Regions from separate parts of the Enterococcus sp. AMC1086 genome, predicted to be linked through region 2. Evidence: a T-box and tRNA genes for the amino acid it is inferred to sense, from the RefSeq annotation. Region 2 holds a T-box; the other holds one or more tRNA genes.
What was found. A T-box is a leader RNA that pairs with one kind of tRNA and senses whether it is charged. The one in region 2 lies ahead of leuS (leucine--tRNA ligase), so its partner is inferred to be a tRNA-Leu.
Positions count from the first base shown of each region.

Region 1: it has a tRNA-Leu gene. The T-box ahead of leuS (leucine--tRNA ligase) is inferred to sense a tRNA for this amino acid. The anticodon was not compared.

Region 1 is NZ_CM177100.1:1,989,416-1,992,847, reverse strand. Features, by position in the region: gene AC4BC4_RS09420 (Tex family protein) at 1-632, shown strand, start outside; gene AC4BC4_RS09415 (SprT family protein) at 635-1,120, shown strand; gene AC4BC4_RS09410 (YdcF family protein) at 1,201-1,926, shown strand; tRNA gene AC4BC4_RS09405 (tRNA-Leu) at 2,033-2,115, shown strand; gene AC4BC4_RS09400 (IS1182 family transposase) at 2,264-3,432, shown strand, end outside.
Region 2 is NZ_CM177100.1:2,814,473-2,817,904, forward strand. Features, by position in the region: gene leuS (leucine--tRNA ligase) at 1-2,301, opposite strand, end outside; T-box leader at 2,541-2,821, opposite strand; gene AC4BC4_RS13245 (muramidase family protein) at 2,873-3,432, opposite strand, start outside.

The sequences.
Region 1 (3,432 bases), 830 kb from region 2:
TGGTCTATCGTGATGAGAATGGGGCATTCACTGCTCGTAATCAAGTTAAAAAAGTTCCGCGTCTGGGACCAAAAGCGTATGAACAAGCGATTGGATTTTTGCGTATTCCAAATGGAAAAAATATTTTGGACAATACAGGAATTCATCCAGAAAGTTATGATGTTGCTAAAGCCATTTTAGAAAAAGCTGACGTGAAATTAGCAGACCTTGGAACACCAGATGCTGCACAACGCATTAAGGGGTTATCTTTAACGGCATTAGAGACTGAATTGGCTGTCGGTAGTGAGACCTTAAAAGATATAGTAGCTGCTTTAGTTCAACCGGGAAGAGACATGCGTGATGAAATGCCGGCTCCTCTTTTAAGAAAAGATGTCTTATCTATGGAAGATCTTAAATCTGGAATGGAGCTACAAGGGACGGTTCGTAATGTAATTGATTTTGGCGCTTTTGTTGATATTGGTGTGAAGCAAGATGGCTTAGTGCATATTTCAAAACTGAGCACAAAATTTGTTAAACACCCTACCGATATTGTTGCAGTTGGAGACGTAGTGACTGTATGGGTGGAAGATGTAGACACGAAGAAAGGGCGCATCAGCTTAACGATGTTGCCACAAGCTGAAAGGAAAGAATAGCCTTGAGTCGTTTTTCTAAAGAAAGGCAATCAACAAAGCAAGAATTGACAGATGATCAATTGCAAACAATGGTCGAAGAGATTTCTTTGGCTTCATTTGGTAAAAAGTTTCAGCATAAGGCCTTTTTTAATCGTCGTTTGAGAACAACTGGAGGCCGTTATCATTTAAGCTCACATGAGATTGATTTTAATCCAAAAGTATTTGAATTTTATGGGGAATCAGAATTAATCAATGTAATCAAACATGAATTATGCCATTATCATCTTCATTTAGAAGGCAAAGGCTATCAACACAAAGATCCTGAATTTAAATCGTTACTGAAGCAAACCGGTGGAAGTCGCTATGTTCGTCCATTAGTGGAGCAAAAGCCACAGTCCTACCATCAATACCAGTGCGAAAAATGCCAAACATTGATTTTACGAAAACGAAGAGTCAATACGCAACGCTATGTTTGCGGAAAGTGCCATGGAAAACTAATAGAATTATAGCTATAAAGTAACATTATGCCGTCTTTTCAAAAAATAGAAAAGACGGTATTATAATAAGATTAGCAGAACGGAGAGTAGAGATGATTCAACATTGGAACACCGTCATTAACTATTTATCTGCAAAAGAACCAATAGCTGGAGAATATGATCTTGCGATCCTAGCTGGCAATAGTCTTCCATATCTAGCTGATGAACTAGTTCAATTATTTGAAAATAAAACAGCACCTTTATTTATGCTAGTTGGCGGTATTGGGCATGCAACACCATTTTTACAGAAAAATTTTAAAAATATGGGTATCAAGGTTAATGATGTAAGTGAAACGGAAATGTATTTAGAGTATTTCAAGCAAAAGTATAACTTAGATGAGACTTTCTTTTTAACCGAGAGTACCTCCACTAATTCTGGTGAAAATGCACTGTTTTCATTAAATAAAGTGAAATCTATAGGCTTAAATCCAAAAAAAGTTTTATTACTGGAAGATCCTATTTTACAAAGAAGAATCAAAGCAACTTTTGAAAAAGAATGGCAACAAACAACTGCTGTTTTTACAAATTATGTTCCGATTGTTCCATATGTCAAAGCTGTTAATGAAGAAATCATTTTTGAAGAAGATAGACTTAATGGATTGTGGAGCAGAGATTATTTTCTTTCGTTAGTTTTAGGTGAAATTCCACGGCTTAGAAATGATGAGAACGGTTATGGACCTGAGGGAAGCAATTATATTGGCGCAATTGAAATACCTGAAAAAGTGGATCGATCGTATGAAGCGCTGTGTCAGGTATATGATTATAGGCAAAAAAGATGATATTCGTTTATGGTAAAAGTAAAATATTGAATTTTTCTTGAAAGATTGACAAAAACTTGAGCGTATTTTATCATAGATTTAGAAAGTAGATACTTAGTTATAAAATGCGGTCATGGCGGAATGGCAGACGCGCCAGCTTGAGGGGCTGGTGGGGGCAACCCCGTGGAAGTTCGAGTCTTCTTGGCCGCATAGTTCAGTGAGCTTGGGACATAAGTCCTAACGAAAAATCCAGATACCAATCAACTTAATTGGCATCTGGATTATTTTTTTGTACAAAAATAAGAACACCTTTGCTAAAATAAAAGTAACTACTCAAATAAATTAGTGAGGTGTTCTTATGTTTAAAAATTATACCACAAATCAAGTCATTCTTCCTCTAGATTTTAGTTTTCAGTTAGAAAAAAATGATATCGCATTTGTTATTGATCAATTAGTGGAAAGTATCCCCGAGGCACGTTTTCTTCCTTTTCATCATCAAATGGGCCCTTCTTCTTATCATCCAAAAATGATGATGAAGATGATTTTATGTGCCTATACACAATCCGTGTTTTCTGGTCGAAAGATTGAAGCTCTAACGAAAGATAGTATCCGGATGATGTGGCTCACTCAAAGTTATCAGCCTAGCTATCGAACGATCAATCGTTTCCGTGTGAATCCCTTAGTGAACGCACTCCTTCGGGAGTGCTTCGTCCAATTCCGTAGTCAATTAGTCAAGGAACAATTAATCGATGAAGAAGCTATTTTTATCGATGGCACAAAGATTGAAGCCAACGCAAATAAATATACCTTTGTTTGGAGAAAATCCATTGATAACTTTGACAAAAAACTCACCGAAAAATCAACCTTTCTTTATGATGAACTATTGAAAAATACAATTATTCCTGAAATTGAGCGCGAGTCCGAAAAAGAATTATCTGTCACTGAATTAGGCAAGATTGAAGAAAATCTCGCGCATGTTGTCGAAAAGTTTACAGATAAAATCGAACAAGCAAAGGATGGAATTACGCGCAAATCAATTCGTTCTAAACGAAAAGTTCCAAAAAAATTAAGGAAACTTTTCAAAGACTTTAAAGAGCGAAAACTCGCTTATCAAAAACATAGACAGATTTTAGGACAACGAAACAGCTATTCTAGAACAGATCCAGATGCCACTTTTATGCGCATGAAAGATGATCATATGAAAAATGGTCAGTTGAAAGCAGGTTATAATCTTCAAATCGCCACGAACAGTCAGTATATTTTAGGCTATGATCTTTTCTCAAATCCAACAGATACACGAACATTGCGCCCTTTTTTAACCACTTTAAAAGAGTGTTTCTTTGATCTGCCAAACTATATTGTCGCAGATGCCGGCTATGGAGGAGAAGAAAACTATCAAGCGGTTTTAGAGGATCACGAGCGAACACCACTCATCACTTATGCCATGTACCATAAAGAACAGAAGAAAAAGTTTAAACAAAATCCGTTCCTTCCAGCAAACTGGCCGTACCAAGAATTAGAGGATAC
Region 2 (3,432 bases):
ATATGTCGGCCAAGGTTGATTCGTTAAACTTTCTTCATTGCCTAATATTGCCCACAGCTCTTCTCCAATATGAGGTGCAATTGGTGCTAGTAATTGAACAAATCCTTCAATGTATTCATACGGTAAAACATCAATTTTATTTGCTTCGTTCACAAATACCATCAACTGAGAAATTGCTGTATTAAAGTGCAGATTTTCCATATCTTCTGTTACTTTTTTCACTGTTTGATTATACACTTTAGTCAAACGTCCGTCATTTACAGTTGTAATGCGGTCACGCATTTTATTATTTTCATCTACTATCAAACGCCATACACGATCTAAGAATTTACGGCTGCCTTCAAGTCCATTTTCACTCCAAGCAATAGATGCATCCAGTGGCCCCATAAACATTTCATACATTCTTAATGTATCAGCACCATATTTTTCAATAACATCGTCAGGATTTACAACATTTTTCAATGATTTACTCATTTTAGCTGGTGCTTCTTCCAGCTCTTCACCTGTTTCACGATTGATCCAGACTCCATCACGTTTTTCGACCATATTTGTTGGAACTAGTACACCACGGCCATCGCGGAAACTTTGACCTAAGATCATTCCTTGATTATACAATTTTTGATAGGGTTCCTTTGTTGGAACAACACCGATATCGTATAAGAATTTATGCCAGAAACGCGCATAAAGCAAATGGAGTACAGCGTGTTCGGCTCCACCAATATAAATATCTACTGGTAGCCAGCGTTCCAGCTTTTCATAATTGGCAATTTCATTTTTGTTATGAGGGTCAATATAACGTAAATGGTACCATGAACTTCCTGCCCATTGCGGCATAGTATTTGTTTCACGTTTGCCTTTTTTGCCGGTTTCAGGATCGACTACATTGATCCAATCAGTAATATTTGCAAGTGGTGATTCACCCGTTCCACTTGGTTTGATATCATCTGTTTTTGGCAATCTTAATGGTAATTCAGCTTCTGGAACTGTCGTTGTTGATCCATCTTCCCAATGGATCACAGGAATTGGCTCACCCCAGTATCGTTGACGAGAAAATAACCAGTCACGCAAGCGATAACTAACTTCTTTTTTTCCTACTTTGTTTTCTTCTAGCCATTCATTTATTTTAGTGATTGCTTCTTCCTTATTTAAACCATCTAAAAATTCAGAATTGATGTGTACTCCATCACCTGTAAACGCTTCTTTTTCAACATTTCCACCTTCTAATACTGGAATAATCTCAATATTGAATGCTTTAGCGAATTCATAGTCACGCTCATCATGAGCAGGAACAGCCATAATTGCCCCGGTTCCATAAGACGCCAGTACATAATCTGAAATCCAGATCGGGATTTCAGCGCCATTTACCGGATTTACCGCGTAAGCCCCAGTAAAGACACCTGTTTTTTCTTTGGCTAAATCTGTCCGATTTAAATCTGATTTTTTTGAAGCCGCATCGATATAAGCTTCTACAGCATTTTTTTGCTCTGGCGTAGTAATATTTTTCACCAACTCTAATTCAGGTGCTAAAACTGTGTATGTTGCCCCAAATAATGTATCTGGACGAGTCGTGAATACCGTAAATTCGTCTTTTGATCCTGCTACTTTAAATGTAACGTTCGCTCCTTCAGAACGTCCAATCCAGTTACGCTGCATATCTTTGATACTCTCCGGCCAATCAACTAAATCTAGATCATCCAGTAAACGATCTGCATAAGCCGTAATTTTCAGCATCCATTGACGCATCGGTTTTCTGACAACATCATAGCCACCACGTTCACTTTTTCCATCAATAACTTCTTCATTTGAAATCACTGTGCCAAGTTCTGGTACCCAGTTGACTGCCACTTCTGCTTCATATGCTAAGCCATGTTCATATAATTTTGTAAAAATCCATTGAGTCCATTTATAATATTCTGGATCTGTTGTATTGATCTCACGATTCCAATCATAACTGAAACCTAACGAATTGATTTGACGTTTAAATGTTTCGATATTTTTTTTCGTAAATTCTGCTGGATCATTTCCAGTATCTAACGCGTATTGTTCAGCTGGTAATCCAAATGCGTCCCACCCCATCGGATGCAGTACACTATATCCTTGACTTCTTTTCATTCGAGACAAAATATCTGTTGCTGTGTACCCTTCTGGATGACCTACGTGCAGACCTTGTCCTGATGGGTAAGGGAACATATCCAAGGCATAAAATTTTTCTTTATTTGAATCATCGTGTGTTGTAAAACTATTGTGCTTTGCCCAATATTTTTGCCATTTTTTCTCAATTTGTTTGTGATCGTAACTCACGTTTTTTTCCTCCTATTTAAAAAACTTATTATTGATATTGTTTGTCTTGCATTTTTCTTAGAGTCATTCCTTACTTTTGAATGGTTTCAATAGTAAGGTAACTTCTTTCCTTCTGGTCGACAAGTATTATTCAGCTTTTGCTGTGGCATAGCTGATCACAGTACTTCAGTTCTTAGAAATTGATGAGATCAAAGCAAAGTGACGTGATGAACAAAAAAAAGTCCTACAGGAAAAAGTTCCTATAGGACGTGCAATCGACAACGTGGTACCACCTAAATTTACTTGTATAACTACAAGCCTCAACGTTGTAACGGCCGCCACCGATTTTACTTAGTAAAGTTCAGAAGATCATCTAATTATTAACTGTCACTCATCTTCATCAAATAAATGCAAAGAGAATTCCTTTATTCGTTCAGTAAAATAACTCAAAGGCGAGTTCGAAAGCTTCTGCACGTATTTTCACCAACCATACGCTCTCTAAAACATGGTTCTTTCTACTATTCCTTTTCACTGTTTGTATATCTGTCATGTGCTATTATACTACCAAAGATTCCCATCAATTTCAATTGTTTTATTTAACTTTCAATTTTTGACCGATATAAATTGTATCGCTAGATAAACTGTTCAATTGTTTGATTCTTTGGACGCTTGTTCCATATTTTTGAGAAAGTCCCCATAAAGTATCTCCACTTTTTACAGTGTATGAACTTGCTGATTGACTACCTCCTTGATTCCCTGATGAACTAGCTGATCCTCCCTGACCTTTCTTCACAACTAAACGTTGACCTGGATAAATGATGTCCCCGCTTAAATTGTTCCACTGGCGCAGGTTAGCAATACTTATGCCATTTGCATTAGCAATTACCCACAGAGAATCTCCTGATTTTACAGTGTAGTGCCCAGTAGCTGTTCCAGTATTATTTGAACCACCCGTATTTCCTGTTGAACCACTGTTACCAGCACTTGAGTTCCCTCCGCTAGCATTTGATCCTTTTTTTACAATCAGTTTTTGACCCGGATAAATGATATCTCCATTTAAATTATTCCATTGGCGCAGATTCGCAATACTTATGCCGTTTGCATTGGCGATTACCCATAATGAGTCCCCCGATTTTACCGTATAGTAAGAAT